One region of the Streptomyces sp. NPDC028305 genome, then DNA from elsewhere that is predicted to be linked to it. Evidence: riboswitches for the same ligand, from Rfam matches in the RefSeq annotation. Region 1 holds a riboswitch; the other holds the start of a gene.
What was found. A riboswitch is a leader RNA that binds a small molecule or an ion and turns the genes downstream of it on or off. The one in region 1 is predicted to bind cobalamin.
Positions count from the first base shown of each region.

Region 2: linked by a shared signal. The riboswitch ahead of ACZ4WQ_RS00335 (cobalamin biosynthesis protein) and the one ahead of ACZ4WQ_RS18525 (ribonucleoside-diphosphate reductase subunit alpha) in region 1 are both predicted to bind cobalamin.

Region 1 covers NZ_JBVHTN010000004.1:498,030-507,707, reverse strand. Annotated here, with positions in the region: gene ACZ4WQ_RS18550 (FGGY-family carbohydrate kinase) at 1-405, opposite strand, end outside; gene ACZ4WQ_RS18545 (DeoR/GlpR family DNA-binding transcription regulator) at 521-1,321, opposite strand; gene ACZ4WQ_RS18540 (histidine phosphatase family protein) at 1,318-2,067, opposite strand; gene ACZ4WQ_RS18535 (2-hydroxyacid dehydrogenase) at 2,178-3,227, shown strand; gene ACZ4WQ_RS18530 (FGGY family carbohydrate kinase) at 3,331-4,809, shown strand; cobalamin riboswitch at 5,130-5,252, shown strand; gene ACZ4WQ_RS18525 (ribonucleoside-diphosphate reductase subunit alpha) at 5,377-7,791, shown strand; gene ACZ4WQ_RS18520 (ribonucleotide-diphosphate reductase subunit beta) at 7,854-8,810, shown strand; gene def (peptide deformylase) at 8,897-9,526, opposite strand; gene ACZ4WQ_RS18510 (tetratricopeptide repeat protein) at 9,624-9,678, opposite strand, start outside.
Region 2 covers NZ_JBVHTN010000001.1:69,897-79,574, forward strand. Annotated here, with positions in the region: gene ACZ4WQ_RS00315 (alpha/beta hydrolase) at 1-597, opposite strand, end outside; gene ACZ4WQ_RS00320 (class II aldolase/adducin family protein) at 775-1,410, opposite strand; gene ACZ4WQ_RS00325 (inorganic phosphate transporter) at 1,828-3,099, shown strand; gene ACZ4WQ_RS00330 (hypothetical protein) at 3,112-3,366, shown strand; cobalamin riboswitch at 3,571-3,705, shown strand; gene ACZ4WQ_RS00335 (cobalamin biosynthesis protein) at 3,849-4,931, shown strand; gene ACZ4WQ_RS00340 (cobyric acid synthase) at 4,928-6,520, shown strand; gene ACZ4WQ_RS00345 (putative cobaltochelatase) at 6,759-8,897, shown strand; gene cobO (cob(I)yrinic acid a,c-diamide adenosyltransferase) at 8,897-9,502, shown strand; gene ACZ4WQ_RS00355 (cobyrinate a,c-diamide synthase) at 9,539-9,678, shown strand, end outside.

The DNA of each region.
Region 1 (9,678 bases):
GACCGAGAGGCCGAGGGCCTGCCAGCGCGGGGCGCCGACGCGCTGGGCGCGGGCGTTGAGTTCGGCCGCGCGGCGGTCGTCGTACATCAGGGCCGGGCCGACCGGTTCGCCCGCGCCGTCGGCCAGGACGACCGTGCCCGAGGTCGCGGACGTGGCGACGGCCACCACCTCCCGGCCGCCCGACGGGAGCGCCGCGGTCGCCCGCCGCAGCGTGGCGGCGACGGCGGGCCACCAGGCCCGCGCGTCCTGCTCGCTGCGCCCGCCCGCGCCGCGCCGGGGCGGCGGCAGCGGCTCGCGCGTCTCCGCGCGGATCCGGCCCTGCGCGTCGACGCACACCACCCGGACCGCCGCCGTGGCGATGTCGATGCCTGCCACGACCTCCAGGGAGGGCGACGTTGTGCTCATAGCGGTCGGCTCCTTCGACGCGCGGCGCGGCCGTACAACGGTGGGCCTTGGGGGCTCCCCGGCGCGCCCAAGGCCCACCAGCCTCATGTGCGAAGTGAAGTTAACACGGGAGACGTTAAGAGCGCGCCCCCGCCACCCTCACATCCGTGCGCTCCCGCAGCTCCACCAGCAGCGCCGCGTCCACTCCGCCGTCCACCACCAGGTGGTCGAACTCGTCGACCGGGCAGAGGCGGTGCAGGGCGGTGCGCCTGGTCTTCGACGCGTCCATAAGGAGCACTTTTCGGCTTCCGGCCGCGAGCATCGCCCGCTTCACCAGCACCACGTCCTGCTCCTGGTGGTAGGTGGTGTGCGCGTCCACCGCCGAGGTGGAGACCAGCACCATGTCCACCGACAGCGCCTCGATCGCCGCCACACAGGGCACGCCGAGGAAGGAGTCGTGGGTGTGCGAGTACTCCCCGCCCAGGCCGATCAGCCGGGTCTGCTCCACCCCCGCGAACACCTCCACCACGCGCCGGGCGTTGGTCACCACGGTCAGCGGGGCGGCGTCGACGAGGAGCCGGGCCAGGGCGAGGGCGGTCGTGGAGTCGTCCAACATGATCGACATGCCGGGCTCGACCAGCTCCGCGGCGGCCGCGGCCACCGCCTCCTTCTCGGCCCGGTTCACGCCCATCCGGTAGTCCAGGCTGGACTCGAAGACCGACGACGGCAGCGCCGAGACCCCGCCCCGGAACTTGCGCACCACCCCGAGCCTGGCCAGCTCGTCCAGGTCCCGGTGCACGGTCATGAGGCTGACGCCGGCCAGCTCGGCGAGCTCGGCCGCGGTGGCGGTGGAGTGCGCCAGCACGTACTCGGTGATGGTCTGTCTGCGTGCGGCCTGGGAGCGGGGCGGGACGTCGGACGCGCCGGTCGTGGTCATGGGGCGGATTCTCCCCCACGGCCGGTGGACGCGTCCCCGGCGGGCGCGGCCCCCGTGGCCCCCGCGCTCGTGGCCGCCGCCCCCGTGGCCGCCGCGCTCGTGGCCACCGCCCCCGTGGCCCCCGCGCTCGTGGCCACCGCGCCCGTCGGTACGTTCAGCGAGCGCAGCGCCGTCCTCTCGCCTGCCACCTCGATCTCGCTCACCGCCGCGTTGTCCAGCCGCGGGAAGACCTGCCGGTAGCGGCCGACCGGGATGCCCAGCAGCGCGCACAGCGCCATCCGCAGCAGGGAGTTGTGCGCCACGACGAGCACCGTGCGGCCCGGGTGCGCGGCGGCCAGCCCGCGCAGGGCGGACGCGGCGCGGGCGGACGCGGCGCCCGGCGGTTCCGCGCCGGGGAAGGCGCCCGCTTCCGCGTCCGCCCGGAAGGCCCGTACGGCCGCCGGGTCCTCCGCCTCCATCTCGGCGATGGTGCGGCCCTCGCCCCAGCCGAAGTCGACCTCGCGCAGGTCCTCGACGATCTCGGGGACGAGCCCGAGCGCGTCCGCGGCCGGGCGCGCGGTGAGCCGGGCGCGGCTCAGCGGGGAGCAGGCCACCACGTTTACTTCGCGCCCCTTCACCCAATGGGCGAGCGCTTCCGCCTGCCGGAATCCCCGTTCCGTCAGGGCCACGTCCGAGATCCCGGCATACCGGTTCTCCGCGTGCCACACCGTCTCTCCATGGCGGACGAGCAGTAGGCGAGCCGTCACAGGACGCTTCCTCCCTTCGGCCCGCACGACGCGCGGGCCATTGCTTTGTCACGTCAACGATGTTAAATCTAGCGTCGCCTCTGTGATGGAACGCCGAAGAAAGGCCACCCATGCGTGTCCTCGCCGCCGGAGACCACTTCGTACGCCCCGACCTCATCATCGCCGCGCTCCGCGACGAGCCGGGGCTCGAGGACATCGACGTCGACGTCGCCGAGCTGACGCTGCCGTGGCCCCACGAGCCCTTCGGCCCGGTGGGCGGCCCGGCGAGCCGGGTGATCGAGGCCAGCGGCACCGAGGAGCAGCTGATCGAGGCGCTGGCCGGGGCCGAGGTGTGCGTGACGCAGATGGCGCCGTTCACCGCCGAGGTCTTCGCCGCCCGCCCCGAGCTGCGTATGGTCGCGGTCTCCCGCGGCGGCCCGGTCAACGTCGACCTGCCGGCCGCCACCCGCGCCGGCGTCGCCGTCAGCTTCGCGCCCGGCCGCAACGCCACCGCCGCCGCCGAGTTCGCGGTCGGCATGATGCTCGCCGCGATGCGCCGCATCCCGACGGCGGACGCCGAGCTGCGCGCCGGCCGCTGGCGCGGGGACTTCTACGCGTACGAGGAGGGCGGCATCGAGCTGGACGGCGCGACCGTCGGCCTGGTCGGCTACGGGGCCATCGGCCGGATCGTCGCCCGCGTGCTGCGCGCGTTCGGCGCCCGGGTGCTGATCGCCGACCCGTACACCGACCCCGAGACCGCCCGCGCGGACGGCGTCGTCCCGGTCGAGCTGGACGAACTCCTCGCCCGCTCCTCCGTGGTCAGCCTGCACGCCCGGCTCACCCCCGAGACCCAGGGGCTCATCGACGCCGACCGGATCGCCCGGATGCGGCCCGGCGCGGTGCTGGTGAACACCGCGCGCGGCGGCCTGCTCGACTACGCCCCGCTGCCCGAGGCGCTGCGCTCCGGCCGGCTCGGCGCCCTCGCCCTCGACGTGTACGACCTCGAACCGCCGCCCGCCGACTGGCCGCTGCACTCCGCGCCCAACGTCGTCACCACCCCGCACCTCGCCGGCGCCACCCGGCAGACCGCGCACCGCGCGGCCGCCATCACCGCCGCCGAGGTCGGCCGCTACGCCCGCGGCGAAAAGCTCGCCCACCCCGCGAACCAGCCCACGGGCTAGGAGGTGTCCGGCGGCAAGATCCGCCGGACAGGCCCAGCCCGGCCCCCGCACAACAGCCCCGCACAAACCCGCGCAGTCGACGCCCCCAAGGAGGGCCCACGTCATGAGCATCGTCCTCGGAGTCGACGTCGGCACCTCCGTCACCAAGGCCGTGGCCTTCGGCCGGGACGGCAGGTCCCTGGCGGCCGCCAGCCGTCCCAGCCGGCTCGACCGCCTGCCCGGCGGGCGGGTGGAGCAGGACCTGGAGGACGTGCTGCGCACGGTCGCCGAGGTGGTCCGCGAGGTGACCGCCGCCCTGGCCGCGAAGGGCCGGGAGGCCCCGGTGGCGCTCGCGCTCACCGGGCAGGGCGACGGGCTGTGGCTGCGCGACGCGGCGGGCCGCGCCGTGCGCCCGCCGATCTCCTGGATGGACGGCCGGGCGAACGACACCGTGGCCCGCTGGGGCGAGGACGGCACCATCCGCGACCTCTACCGGCTCACCGGCTCCGGGGTGTTCCCCGGCTGCCACGCGCCGCTGCTGCGCTGGCTGGCCGACCACGAGCCACAGGCCCTGGCGCGCGCGGAGGTCGCGGGCTACTGCGTGGACGCGGTGGCCCAGCGGCTCACCGGCGTCATCGGCGTGGACGCCTCGGACGCGTCCATGCCCTTCCTGGACGTGACCACACGCGCATACGTCCCCGATGCCCTGGAAGCGTGCGGAATCGCCGAATACGCCCGGCTGTTGCCGACGCCCGCCGCGCCCGGCACCGTCCTGCGGCTCGACGACGCGGGCGCGGAGCTGCTCGGGCTGCCGGCCGGACTGCCCGTCACGGCGGGCCCGTACGACCTCCCGGCCTGCGCGATCGGCAGCGGCGTGACGGAGGTGGGCGACGGGCTGCTGATCGTGGGCACCACGCTCGCCAGCCAGGTCCTCACCGACAGCGCGCGGATCGACCCGGCGGCCGACCCGGCGGGCATGTGGCTGTGCACGCCCGACCGGGACCGCTGGCTGCGCGGCATGCCCGCCATGGTGGGCACGGCGGCCCTGGAGTGGGTCCTGGAGTTCACCGGGGCGACCACCGCGGATCTGGAGACGCTGCTCGCCGACAGCCCGCCGGGGGCGCGCGGGGTCACCGCGCTGCCCTTCCTGTCGGACGCGGGCGAGCGCGCCCCGTTCGTGGAGCCCGCCGCGCGGGGCCGGTTGGACGGCCTGACCCTGGCCACGACCCGCGCGGACGCCGTCCGGGCCGCCTGCGAGGCCGTGGCGTACGCGGCACGCCACTGCCTGGAGGCCGCGGGGCTGAGCGCGACGCTCGCGGCCTGCGGGGGCGGCACCCGGTCCGCCGCCTGGACCCAGCTGTTCGCGGACGTCCTGGGGCGGCCGGTGCGGATCCCGGACGAGCCCGAGGTGGGGGCGCGCGGCGCGGTCGCGGTCGCCTGGCGCGCGTTGGGCGACCCGGTGGACGCGGCACAATGGCGAGCCGATTCGCGTACTGTCGTACCCGACGCGGAGCGCGCCGAGGCATACGAGCGCGGCTACGCGGACTACCGGGCCAGGCTGGCCCGTACCCTCGCGGAGTGGCGGGCAACGGCGCCCGCTTAAAGGCGACCCGGCGCCGCGCCGGGCCCGGCGCAGGCCCTTGCCGGGCCCCTGCCGGGCTCGCGCCCGACCGTCCGCGCCGGACCCGCACCGGGGCCGCGCCGGGGCCGTACCGGCCCCCTGCCGGCCTCTGCCGGGCCACCTCGGGGCACCTCGGGGCACGCCCCAGGGCCCGCGTCAGGCCTGTCTCGGGCCTGCGTCAGGCCTGTGCCAAGCGCGCGCCAAGACCGCGCCAAGTCCGGCACTGAATAGCACATTCGTACGAAACACTCCACCTCGCGACACAACATGTGGGGGCGCGTGCGCTCGCCACCACAAGATGTATGCTCATGCTCGCTGTCGCCGCAGGGGAATCCGGTGCGAATCCGGAACTGTCCCGCAACGGTGTACGCGTACGCTTTTGCGTACCCGCGAGTCCGAGGACCTGCCGACAGCCGTCTCATACGTCCGGGCCCCGCGGGTTGGGCCGATGGACGCTGTGCGGTATGCCCTTGGCGGTTTCGGCATGCCCGCACGCGCCCATCGCGTACCACCCGCCCGGCCCCCAGCCGAGCGAGGGAGAACACTTCAGTGACCATCGCGCCAGCCGATCCGGTTTCAGAGGCAGCGGCTACTCAGGCAGCGGACGACGCGCCCGGGACCGCCCTGCTGCGGACCCTGACGGAGCTCACCGCCGACCTGCCCGCCACCGACCCCGGCAAGGTCGCGGCCGCCGCCCTGCGCGGCCGCCATCCCGGCTCGGACGAGGCGGAGTTGCGCACCCTCGCGACCGAGGCGGCGGCCGGTCTGATCGCCGAAGAACCCGAGTACTCGAAGCTCGCCGCGCGGCTGCTGACCCTCGCCATCGCGGAGGAGGCGGCCGGGCAGGGCGCGGTCTCCTTCTCCGCCTCGGTGGCCGTGGGCCACCGCGAGGGCCTGATCGCGGACGGCACGGCCGAGTTCGTGACCGCCCACGCCGCCCGCCTGGACGCGCTGGTCGAGCGGGCGCTGGCCGACGGCGCCGACGACCGCTTCGGCTACTTCGGGCTGCGCACCCTCCACAGCCGCTATCTGCTCCGCCACCCGATCACCCGCCAGGTGATCGAGACCCCGCAGCACTTCCTGCTGCGGGTGGCCTGCGGGCTGGCCGAGGACCACTCGGAGCGGGCGCTGGACGACGTCGCCGAGCTGTACCGGCTCACCAGCACACTGTCCTACCTGCCCAGCTCCCCCACGCTGTTCAACTCCGGCACCCGCCACCCGCAGATGTCGTCCTGCTATCTGCTGGACTCGCCGCTGGACGAGCTGGACTCGATCTACAACCGCTACCACCAGGTCGCGCGGCTCTCCAAGCACGCGGGCGGCATCGGCCTGTCCTACTCGCGCATCCGCGCCCGCGGTTCGCTGATCCGCGGCACCAACGGCCACTCCAACGGCATCGTGCCGTTCCTGCGCACCCTCGACGCCTCCGTCGCCGCCGTCAACCAGGGCGGCCGGCGCAAGGGCGCGGCCTGTGTGTACCTGGAGACCTGGCACGCGGACATCGAGGAGTTCCTGGAGCTTCGGGACAACACGGGCGAAGAGGCCCGCCGCACCCACAACCTCAACATCGCGCACTGGATCCCGGACGAGTTCATGCGCCGGGTGGAGGCCGACGCCGACTGGTCGCTGTTCTCGCCGGTCGACGCGCCCGCGCTGGTCGACCTGTGGGGCGAGGAGTTCGACGCCGCGTACCGGAAGGCCGAGGCGGACGGGCTGGCCGTCAAGACCGTCCCGGCGCGCCAGCTGTACGCCCGGATGATGCGCACCCTCGCGCAGACCGGCAACGGCTGGATGACCTTCAAGGACGCCGCCAACCGCACCGCCAACCAGACCGCCGAGCCCGGCCGGGTCGTGCACTCCTCCAACCTGTGCACCGAGATCCTGGAGGTCACGGACGACGGCGAGACGGCCGTGTGCAATCTGGGCTCGGTCAACCTGGCCGCGCACCTGGGCAAAGACGGCGGCGCCGGGGAAGAAGTAATGGACTGGGAGCGGCTGGACGCGACCGTCCGCACCGCCGTCACCTTCCTCGACCGCGTGGTGGACATCAACTTCTACCCGACCGAGGAGGCCGGGGCGTCCAACTCCCGCTGGCGCCCGGTGGGCCTGGGCCTGATGGGCCTCCAGGACGTCTTCTTCCGGCTGCGGCTGCCCTTCGACTCGCCCGAGGCGCAAGCGCTGTCCACCCAGATCTCCGAGCGCATCATGCTCGCGGCGTACGAGGCGTCCTGCGCCCTCGCCGAGCGCCACGGCCCGCACCCGGCCTGGTCCGCCACCCGCACCGCGCGCGGTGTGCTGCACCCGGACCACTACACGGACGCGGTGGCGACCTGGCCCGAGCGGTGGGCAGCGCTGCGCGAGCGGATGGCCAAGTCCGGGATGCGGAACTCGCTCCTCCTGGCCATCGCGCCGACCGCCACCATCGCCTCGATCGCGGGCGTCTACGAGTGCATCGAGCCGCAGGTCTCCAACCTCTTCAAGCGCGAGACGCTCAGTGGTGAGTTCCTCCAGGTCAACTCCTACCTGGTGAACGACCTGAAGAAGCTCGGCGTGTGGGACGCCCAGAGCCGTGAGGCGCTGCGCGAGTCCAACGGCTCGGTCGAGGACTTCTCCTGGGTGCCCGAGGACGTACGCCGGCTGTACCGGACGGCGTGGGAGATCCCGCAGCGCGCCCTGATCGACATGGCCGCCGCCCGCACCCCGTACCTCGACCAGAGCCAGTCGCTGAACCTCTTCATGGCCTCGCCCACCATCGGCAAGCTCAGCTCGATGTACGCGTACGCCTGGAAGCGCGGCATCAAGACCACGTACTACCTGCGCTCGCGCCCGGCGACCCGGATCGCCCAGTCGGCCCGCGCGGCCGCCCCCGCCACCGTGCCCATCCCCACTCAGCAGGCGCCCGTCGACCCCGAGGTCATCGCCTGCTCCCTGGAGAACCCCGAGTCCTGCGAGGCCTGCCAGTGACCACCGCCCCCGAACGCGTCAAGAACCTCCTGGACCCCGGGTTCGAGCTGACCCTGCGGCCGATGCGGTACCCGGACTTCTACGACCGCTACCGCGACGCGATCAAGAACACCTGGACCGTGGAGGAGGTCGACCTCCACTCGGACGTGGCCGACCTCGCCAAGCTCTCCCCCGGCGAGCAGCACCTGATCGGCCGCCTGGTCGCCTTCTTCGCGACCGGTGACTCGATCGTGGCGAACAACCTGGTGCTCACCCTCTACAAGCACATCAACTCGCCCGAGGCGCGGCTGTATCTGTCCCGGCAGCTGTTCGAGGAGGCCGTGCACGTCCAGTTCTATCTGACGCTGCTGGACACCTACCTCCCCGACCCGGACGACCGGGCCGCCGCGTTCGCCGCGGTGGAGAACATCCCGTCGATCAGGGAGAAGGCGGAGTTCTGCTTCCGCTGGATCGACTCGGTCGACAAGATCGACCGGCTGGAGACCAAGGAGGAGCGCCGCCGCTTCCTCCTCAACCTGATCTGCTTCGCGGCGTGCATCGAGGGCCTGTTCTTCTACGGCGCCTTCGCGTACGTCTACTGGTTCCGCTCCCGCGGCCTGCTGCACGGCCTGGCGACGGGCACCAACTGGGTGTTCCGCGACGAGACCATGCACATGAACTTCGCGTTCCAGGTGGTGGACACGGTCCGCGAGGAGGAGCCCGAGCTCTTCGACGACGAACTCCAGCAGCAGGTCACCGACATGCTGCGGGAGGCCGTCGAGGCCGAGCTCCAGTTCGCCCGCGACCTGTGCGGCGACGGGCTGCCGGGTATGAACACCGAGTCGATGCGCGAGTATCTGGAGTGCGTCGCCGACCAGCGGCTCGCCCGGCTGGGCTTCGCCCCGGTCTACGGCTCGGAGAACCCGTTCTCCTTCATGGAGCTTCAGAACGTCCAGGAGCTGACCAACTTCTTCGAGCGCCGCGCCTCCGCGTACCAGGTGGCGGTCGAGGGCTCGGTCTCCTTCGACGACGACTTCTGAGCCGCTTCTGATGCAAACCCGGCATACGGCGCGGCGCCCCTGGGATCTCCCGGGGGCGCCGCGCCGTATGTATGCCCTGTCGGGCGTCAGTCGTTGGGCACCGTCTCGTAGCGCGGCGTGCCCTCCGCCATCTGCCGCAGCGCGTCCTTACGGTCGCGCTTGGAGAGGCGGTCGATGTAGAGACGGCCATAGAGGTGGTCCGTCTCGTGCTGGAGGCAGCGCGCGAAGTAGCCGGTGCCCTGGACCGCGATCGGCTTGCCCTGGGCGTCCTGGCCGCGCACCACCGCGTAGTCGGGGCGGGCCAGCGCGGCGTAGGCGGTGGGCACCGACAGACAGCCCTCGTTGGAGTCGTCCAGCACCCGGCGGTCGGCCGGGAGCTCGTCCAGCACCGGGTTGCAGACCACGCCCACATGGCGGACGCCGTCGTCGTCCGGGCAGTCGTAGACGAAGACCTTCAGGTCGACGCCGATCTGGTTGGCGGCCAGGCCCACGCCCTCGGCCGCCTTCTGGCTGGCGAACATGTCGTCGATCAGCGCGGCCAGCTTGTCGTCGAACTCGGTGACGTCCTGGCACTCCTTGTGCAGCACCGGATTGCCGACGACCGTGATCGGGCGGGCCGTGCCGCGCTCGCGATACGCGCGCTCGCGCTCCTCACAGTCCTCCGTGTCCACGATGAACTCGTCGTCCACCCGCTGCTCAGTCCCTTGCTGCGCCATCGTCCGCCGCACGCCTTCCTCAAAACCGCCACTCGTCGCCCTACAGGGTAACGGCCGCACCCCAGGTCGTAAGGCCCGCGACGGATGAGCGGGTATGTCAGCAGACCTCTTCCAGGTCCCGCCACTCACGGGTGTCCGGGCTGTCCGCGACC
Region 2 (9,678 bases), on a different contig from region 1:
GGGGCGGGGGGCGCCCGGGTCGCCGCGGTAGGTGATGTCGAGCACGGGGAACCGCCGCCGGTGCAGAAACGGCATGAGCGCCATGGGGTGCTCGCGGGTGGTGCCGAGGCCGTGCACGGTGATCACCCAGGACAGCCGGTCGCCGGGGACGAACCAGGCGGGCAGCGCGCCGAGTTCGCCGGGCACGTCGACGTCGGCGTGGTCGAGCCCGAGCGCGTCTTGCGGATTGCCGATGTACACCTGCGGGGTGAACCGCACCCGGGTGCCGGGGGCCAGGGTGCCGTGGGTCACCCGCTCCAGGCGGCGGACCACGCAGTCCGCGGGGTGCGGGGCGTCCTCGACGACGGGCCCGACGACGGCGTGGCAGCCGGCGCCGGCGAGGCCGTACGTGCCGGGGCGCAGCGAGGCGAGGCTGCGGGTGAGGGTGATCCGGCCGGCGTCGGTGGAGTGCACGGTGAGCGGCGGGTCGTGCGGCAGGGGCCGGTCGGGGCGTGGCTTGAGGGCAGCGTCGCTGGCGTACCGCCCGGCCGCCACCGCGGCCGCGCCGACACTGAGCATCGTGGTGGCGGCCACAACCGCCTTCGTCCGCTGGCGCATCCCTACCCAGTGTGGGCGGAGAGGGCGCCGCGGGCCAGCGGGCGTGCCCGGCCGGGTGATCGGCATGCCTGTCCGGGGGGCCGGGACCTGCGATGTCGTGCGGTGCGCGGTGAGCCTGCCCGCTTCCGGGACGCGACCGGGCCCGGCGGCCGCGCCCTGGCTGCCCGGGCCCGGGACTCAGCGGGTCTGGCCGTAACCGCGGAGCTTGTCCGCGGCGCGGCGCAGTTCGTCGGGCGGCAGGAGGGTCGGGGTGCGGCCGGGGACGGCGGCCGCGGTGAGCCAGACCCGGCACATCCACTCCAGCTGGGCGGTCCGGTCGTACGCCTGGTCCAGCGTGGCGCCGTGGACGACGGTGCCGTGGTTGCGCAGCAGACAGCCACTGCGGTCGCGGAGCGCGTCGAGCATCTTCCGGGCCAACTCGTCCGTGCCGTAGAGGGCATAGCCCGCGACGCGCACCGGGCCACCGAGCGCGCCGGTCATGTAGTGGATCGCCGGAACCTCGTCGACCAGGGTGGAGACCGCCGTGGCGTGCACCGCGTGGGTGTGGACGACGGCCGCGGCGTCGGTGTGGCGGTAGACCGCGAGGTGCATGGGCAGCTCGCTGGTGGGGGCCAGCTCGCCGAGCACCTGACGCCCCTCCAGGTCGACGCCGACCGCGTCGCCCGGGCCGAGCCGGTCGTACGGGACGCCGCTCGGGGTCACCAGCACGGTGTCGCCGACCCGGGCCGAGACATTGCCGGAGGTGCCGACGACCAGGCCGTCGGCGACCGTCCTGCGGGCCGTCTCCACCACCCGCTCCCAGGCCTCCGCCAAGTCCCGCTGGTCCCGGGCCTCCCCTGGGTCCGGTCGCTCCCCGGGCCCCGTCGGCCGTGCGGTCTCCGGCTCCGTCACGATGCCTCACCTCCGGGCGCCGATCATGGCAGGCGAGGCATCCTGTACGCATCAGGGAGGGGCCGGGGGATCATCGGCGCCGCCTTCGCGCAGGCGCGTCACCCCTGAGCCCACCTCAGTTCACCTCCCGTTCACCCCATGTCCTTACGGTCGTGGTGCATGCTTCGGCTGTCGCACTGATTGCCCGGGTGTGCACCCCTTCCCCTCCCCTGGGAGGGGATTTCTGACGTGGCTGCCTCGGTGGCCTCACGACGGCCAAGATGCACCACGGAATGTAGCCATCCTGCGACGCTCCGTGTCACGAAGTTCGGGGATCGCATTCCCCCACGAAGGAGTTCGATGGAACACATCACGCTTCTCATTGGGATCGTGATCGTCACGGCATTGGTGTTCGACTTCACGAACGGCTTCCACGACACGGCCAACGCCATGGCCACCACCATCTCCACGGGAGCTCTCAGCCCCCGGATCGCGGTCGCGATGTCGGCGGCCCTCAATCTCGTCGGCGCGTTCCTCTCCGTGGAGGTCGCCAAGACGATCTCCGGAGGGATCATCGACGAGGGCGCGGGGATCCAGCCCGAAGTGATCTTCGCGGGTCTGGTCGGCGCGATCGTCTGGAACCTGCTGACCTGGCTGGCCGGGCTGCCCTCCAGCTCCTCGCACGCCCTCTTCGGCGGCCTCATCGGCGCCACCCTGGTCTCCGTCGGCATGGACGGGGTCAACAGCGACAAGATCGTCATGAAGGTCCTGATCCCCGCCGTGGCCGCGCCGGTCGTGGCCGGCGTCGCCGCCCTGGTCGCGACCCGGCTCACCTACCGGCTGGCCCGCGACCGCGACCCCCAGGACACCGCGAAGGGCTACCGCGCCGGGCAGATCGCCTCGGCCGCGCTGGTCTCCCTCGCCCACGGCACCAACGACGCCCAGAAGACCATGGGTGTGATCACCCTGGCGCTGATCACGGGCGGCGTGATCGTCCCCGACTCCGACCCGCCGCTGTGGGTCATCGTCGCCGCGGGGCTGGCCATCGCGCTCGGTACGTACCTGGGCGGCTGGCGCATCATCCGCACCATGGGCAAGGGCATCACCGACATCCAGCCGCCGCAGGGCTTCGCCGCCCAGACCGGCGCCGCGACCGTCATCCTCGCCTCCTCCCACATCGGCTTCGCCCTCTCCACCACCCAGGTCTGCTCCGGCGCCGTGATGGGCGCGGGCGTCGGCCGCAAGGGCGGTGTGGTGCGCTGGTCCACCGCGGGCCGCATGGTCCTCGCCTGGGTGCTCACCCTGCCCGCCGCGGGCCTCGTCGCGGGCGGCGCGGCGCTGCTGGCGGACCAGGGCGACTGGGGCGTCACGACGGTCGCCGTGCTCGCGGTCGCCGCCTGCGCCGCGATCTGGGCGGCCTCGCGCCGCAAGCCCGTCGACCACACCAACGTCAACGACAGCACCGATGCCGGGGCGGCGCCGGCCGAGCCGGTGGGCGTCGTCACCGCCGCCCTCCAGTCCGTGGCCCCGCCGCCCGCCGGGCCGGTGGCCCCCGCCCCCGTCTCCTCCCCCGCCTCCTCCCCCTCCGCCACCCCGGCCGGCGCCTCCGCCGCCACCGGCAGCACCAGCTAAGGAAGTAACGCGATGAGCATCGACTGGGCGGCTCTCGGCCAGGTCTTCGGCGTCAGCCTCGTGGTGACCGTCGGCTTCGTGGGCGTCTTCACCCTCGGCATCCTCGGCGCCTCCCGCAAGCCCCAGCAGGCCGAGGCGGGCCAGGACACCGCCGCGGCCCCGGCGGGCGCCGGCGCCGGCATCGGCCCGGCGCGCGCCGCCGCGTACGCCTGCTTCGCGCTGTGCGCGGCGACGGTGGCGTACGGCATCAATCTGATCGTGGCCTGACGGCCTGAACCCGCACGGCTCGGCCGTGTTCCCGCAGTAGCCACGGCCGCCGGGCCGGGCCGCGCCGACCAGCGCGGACCCGCCCGGCGGCCGTGGCGTGCGTGGCGCGTGTGGGCCTCGGCACACTCGCGCATCCCGGGGCATTCGCGAGTTGACGGCCATTCGCCGCCCATGGTGGACTTCCGGAGCCAAACGGCGGCAGGAGAGGAAGCCGGTGAGAATCCGGCGCGGTCCCGCCACTGTCACCGGGGAGCGCTCTCCCATCGCACGCACAAGTCACGGTCTCCGTACGGAGGCTGGAAGACCGGGAGAAGCGCGGATCCGGGAGCCAGGAGACTCTCACCGCCGGTCACGTCGAACCAGGGCGCGGACCCTGAGTGAGGACATACCGCCATGCCCGGCACCGCCATGCCGCCGACGCCGACCCGCCCGCGGCCCGAACTCCACGCCCCGACGCGCCGAGGCACGACGGCGGACTGACGATGGGTGCCGATCACGCCTCGTACGCGTGCGGCGCCGCCCTCGGCTTCCTCGGCGACCTCGCCACGGGCGATCCGCGCCGCGGCCACCCCGTGGCCGCGTTCGGGCGCGCCGCCCTGGCCGTCGAGCGGCTGCTGTGGCGCGACCACCGCGGATCCGGGGCCCTGTACGCCGCGCTGTGCGCGGGCGGCGCGGCCGCGGGGGCCGCGCTTTCGGTGCGCGCCGTACGGGCTTTGGGCAACGACTCCTCGGGGGTCCCCTCCCGCGCCGCGCACACCGTACTGACCGCCGCCGCCACCTGGGCCGTGCTCGGCGGGACCACGCTGGGCCGGGAGGCGCGGGCCGTCGGCGGCGCGCTGGCCGCCGGGGACCTGGACGCCGCCCGGCGGCGGCTGCCGCACCTGTGCGGCCGCGACCCGCAGGCGCTGGACGAGCGGCAGATCGCGCGCGCGGTCGTCGAGTCGGTCGCCGAGAACACCTCGGACGCCGTCGTGGGCGCGCTGGTGTGGGGGGCCGTCGGCGGGGTGCCCGGCCTGGTCGGCTTCCGGGCCGTCAACACCCTGGACGCGATGGTCGGCCACAAGTCGTCGCGCTACCGGCGGTTCGGCTGGGCCGCGGCCCGGCTGGACGACCTCGCCGGCTGGCCCGGCGCACGGCTCACCGCGACGCTGGCCACCCTGGCCGGGCCCGACCCGCGCGGCGCGCGGCGCGCCTGGCTCCGCGACGGCCACCGTCATCCGAGCCCCAACGCGGGCCCCGTGGAGGCCGCGTTCGCGGGCGCGCTCGGCGTACGGCTGGGCGGCACTCTCGCGTACGGCGGCCGCGTTGAGCACCGGCCGGTGCTCAACCCCGGCGGGCGGGCGGTGAAGGCCGCCGACATCGAGCGCGCGGTACGGCTGTCGCGGCGCGTCGGCGCCCTGGCGCTCGGCGTGTCCGTCGGGGCCCGGCTGGCGGTGGGGGCGGCGCTGGGGCCGTCCCGTGCCCCACATGGCGCGCTCGCCCGCTGGGCACGGTCCTTGCGGGCGGACGGACCCGGACCGGGCAGGACGGCGCGGCCCGCGGCCGCGGGGAGGGATGGCATATGAGCGGCATACCCAGCAGGGGCGGCGGCGGCCTGCTCGTCGCGGGCACCACTTCGGACGCGGGCAAGAGCGTCGTCACGGCCGGGATCTGCCGATGGCTCAGCCGTAAGGGCGTCAGCGTCGCGCCGTTCAAGGCGCAGAACATGTCGCTCAACTCCTTCGTGACCCGCGACGGCGCGGAGATCGGCCGCGCCCAGGCCATGCAGGCCGCGGCGGCGCGCGTCGAGCCGAGCGCGCTGATGAACCCGGTGCTCCTCAAGCCGGGCAGCGACCGCAGCAGCCAGGTGGTGCTGCTGGGCAGGCCGGTGGGCGAGCTGAGCGCGCGCGGGTATTTCGGGGGGTCTGGGGGGGCGTCCCCCGGGGAAAAGCAGCACTCAGGGCGCCAGGAGACGCTGCTGGGCACCGTCACCGAGTGCCTGGCCGAGCTGCGGCGCACACACGACGCGGTGATCTGCGAGGGCGCGGGCAGCCCCGCCGAAATCAACCTGCGCCGCACCGACATCGTCAACCTGGGTCTCGCCCGGGCCGCCCGGCTGCCGGTCGTCGTGGTCGGGGACATCGACCGCGGCGGCGTCTTCGCGTCGTTCTTCGGCACGACCGCGCTGCTCTCCGAGGCCGACCAGCGGCTCGTCGCGGGCTATCTGGTGAACAAGTTCCGCGGCGATGTGACCCTGCTGGAGCCGGGCCTGGAGATGCTGCGCGGCCTGACCGGCCGCCCGACCATGGGCGTGCTGCCGTACGCGCACGGGCTCGGCATCGACGAGGAGGACGGCCTGCGTGTCTCGCTGCGCGGGACGGTGCGCGAGAGCGTCGTCGCGCCGCCGCACGGCGCGGACATCCTGCGGGTCGCGGTCGCCGCGGTGCCGCTCATGTCGAACTTCACGGACGTGGACGCGCTGGCCGCGGAGCCGGGCGTGGTCGTGCGGTTCGTGGACCGGCCGGAGGAGCTGACCGACGCCGACCTGGTGGTGCTGCCCGGCACCCGCGGGACCGTACGGGCCCTGGAGTGGCTGCGCGAGCGCGGGCTGGCGGCGGCGATCGCGCGGCGGGCCGCCGAGGGCCGCCCGGTGCTGGGCATCTGCGGCGGCTTCCAGATGCTCGGCGAGCGCATCGAGGACGAGGTCGAGTCGCGGGCCGGGACGGTCGAGGGGCTGGGGCTGCTGCCCGTACGGGTGCGGTTCGCGGTGCACAAGACCCTGGCGCGGCCGGTCGGCGAGGCGCTCGGCGAGCGGGTGGAGGGCTACGAGATCCACCACGGGGTCGCCGAGTTGCTGGACGGCGCGGACGAGCCCTTCCTGGACGGCTGCCGGGTGGGCTCGGTGTGGGGCACGCACTGGCACGGCTCGCTGGAGAGCGACGGCTTCCGGCGCGCCTTCCTGCGACGGGTCGCGGACGCGGCGGGCCGGGCGTTCGTCCCGGCGCCCGACACCTGCTTCGGGGAGCTGCGCGAGGAACAGCTGGACCGCCTCGGCGACCTGATCGAGGAACACGCGGACACGGACGCGCTGCTGCGGCTCATCGAGAACGGCGTCCCGGAGGGACTGCCGTTCGTCCCACCGGGCGCCCCACCGTTCCCGCAGGAGCCCCGGTGACCCCCACAACGGCCACCAAGCCCCCCAACGGACGCACCGCCCCCGCCGCCGCGGGCCCGGCTGCGCGGGGCACGGCACTCGACCGCCACCGCCGACGCCCCGTCGCGACCGCCCCCCATGGCCCGGGGGCCCGGGGGCTCGCCCCCGGATCGGGAAGGGGCGGGGAGGGGAACAAACCCCGGGCCACCCGCCTCCGCCCACGCCGCCATCGCCCCCTCACCGCAGGAGGAACCCCCGTATGACCGCCGCCCCCTACCCCTTCACCGCGCTCGTCGGGATGGCCGACCTGCGGCTGGCGCTTCTGCTCAACGCCGTGTCACCGGCCGTGGGCGGGGTGCTGGTGCGGGGCGAGAAGGGCACCGCGAAGTCGACGGCGGTGCGGGCGCTGGCCGCCCTGCTGCCCGGCATCGACGTGGTGCCCGGCTGCCGCTTCTCCTGCGACCCCGCCGCGCCCGACCCACGCTGCCCGGACGGCCCGCACGAGCCGGGCAGCGGCACCCTCCGGCCCGCCCGGATGGTCGAGCTGCCGGTCGGCGCCTCCGAGGACCGGCTGGTCGGGGCGCTGGACATCGAGCGGGCTCTCTCAGACGGGGTGAAGGCGTTCGAGCCGGGCCTGCTGGCCGACGCGCATCGCGGCGTGCTCTACGTCGACGAGGTCAACCTGCTGCACGACCACCTGATCGACCTGCTGCTCGACGCGGCGGCCATGGGCGCCTCCTATGTGGAGCGCGAGGGCGTGTCCGTACGGCACGCGGCGCGCTTTCTGCTGGTGGGCACCATGAACCCCGAAGAGGGCGAGCTGCGGCCCCAGTTGCTGGACCGCTTCGGCCTCACGGTAGAGGTCGCGGCGTCGCGGGACACCGACGAGCGGGTCGAGGTGGTGCGGCGACGGCTGGCGTACGACGAGGATCCGGCCGCCTTCGCCGTGCGCTGGGCCGACGAGGAGGGCACGCTGCGGGAGCGCGTCGCGGCGGCGCGCGCCCTGCTGCCGCACGTGCGCCTGGGCGACGGCGCGCTGCGGCAGATCGCGGCGGTGTGCGCGGCGTTCGAGGTGGACGGGATGCGCGCGGACATCGTGACGGCGCGAACGGCGACGGCGCTGGCGGCGTGGGCGGGGCGTACGGAGGTGACCGCCGAGGACGTGCGGCAGGCCGCGCTGCTGTCGCTGCCGCACCGGCGCCGGCGGGCGCCGTTCGACGCGCCGGGACTGGACGAGGACAAGCTCGACGAGGTGCTGCGCGAGTCCGGCGGCGCGGACGACGACCCGGAACCGGACCCGGATCCGGGCGACGGGCCCGAGGGGCAGGAAGGGCCGGACGGACCAGACGAGGGACCGGGCGGGCCGGGCGGGCCGGGCGGCGGACAGCCGCCGCAGGGCGCGCCGGAGCAGGCGCCGCCGCAGACCGGGCCCTCCGTCCCGGAACAGCGCACGGGCTCCGACGGTCCGGAGGCCGCGGGCGAGACGCCCGGTGCCAACGCCGCCGGGCCCGGCGGCGAACGCGCCGCCGTCGGCGCGGCCGAGCCGTTCCGGACGCGGCGGCTCGACGTGCCGGGGCTCGGCGAGGGCGCGGCGGGACGGCGGTCGCGCGCCCGCACGGCCCACGGCCGCACCACCGGCGCTCGCCGCCCGCGCGGGACGCTGGCCAAGCTGCACCTGTCGGCGACCGTACGGGCGGCCGCTCCGCACCAGCGCGCACGCGGACGCCAGGGCCCGGGTCTCGTCGTGCGCCGTGACGACCTGCGGGAGGCGGTGCGCGAGGGGCGCGAGGGCAACCTGGTGCTGTTCGTGGTGGACGCCTCGGGGTCGATGGCCGCGCGGAAGCGCATGAGCGCCGTCAAGGGCGCCGTGCTGTCGCTGCTGTTGGACGCCTACCAGCGGCGGGACAAAGTCGGCCTGATCACCTTCCGGGGAGCGGAAGCCGCCCTGACGCTGCCGCCCACCTCGTCGGTGGACGCGGGCGCGGCCCGGCTGGAGAGGCTGCCGACCGGCGGGCGCACCCCGCTGGCCGCCGGGCTGCTGAAGGCCCGCGAGGTGCTGCGGATCGAGCGGCTGCGGGACCCGTCGCGCCGTCCGCTGCTGGTCGTGGTGACGGACGGGCGGGCCACGGGCGGACCGGACCCGGTGGCCAGGGCCGGGCGCGCGGCGCGGCTGCTGGCCGACGACGGGGTCGCCTCGGTGGTGGTGGACTGCGAGTCGGGGCCCGTCCGGCTGGGCCTGGCGGGCGCGCTGGCCCGCGAACTGCGCGGCACGCCGGTGACGCTCGACGAACTGCGCGCCGACAGCATGAGCGCGCTGGTGCGCGACGTCCGCACCGCACCCGATACACGAACCGCACGAACCGCACGAACCGCGCGAAAGACATGGAGGGCCGCCTGATGCCGCAGGGACAACCGACCGTCGTGCCCGACGACGGGCTGACCACCCGGCAGCGCCGCAACCGGCCGCTGGTGCTTGTGCACACGGGCGTCGGCAAGGGGAAGTCGACGGCCGCGTTCGGACTGGCGCTGCGGGCGTGGAACCAAGGATGGCCGGTCGGTGTATTTCAGTTTGTGAAGTCGGCGAAGTGGCGGGTCGGCGAGGAGCGGGCGCTGCGCGTCCTCGGCGAGTCGGGAGAAGGGGGGACGGTCGCATGGCACAAGATGGGCGAGGGCTGGTCGTGGCTCCAGCGCGGTCAGCAGGACGCCATCTCCAGCGAGGAGGCGGCGCGCGAGGGGTGGGAGCAGGTCAAGCGGGATCTCGCGGCGGAGACATACCGGCTGTATGTGCTGGACGAGTTCGCGTACCCCATGCACTGGGGCTGGGTGGACACCGAGGAGGTCGTCTCGGTGCTGCGCGACCGGCCCGGGACCCAGCACGTGGTCATCACGGGGCGTAACGCACCGGAGCGGCTGCTGGACTTCGCGGATCTGGTCACCGACATGTCCAAGGTCAAGCACCCGATGGACGCCGGTCAGAAGGGGCAGCGGGGCATCGAGTGGTGAGGGTTCACATGGGAGGCGGTCAATGGTGAGGGCTCAGTGGTGAGCGTGCCGCGCCTGGTCATCGCCGCGCCCGCCTCCGGCAGCGGCAAGACCACGGTGGCCATGGGCCTGATGGCCGCCTTCGCGGAGCGCGGTCTCGATGTGTCGCCGCACAAGGTCGGCCCGGACTATATCGA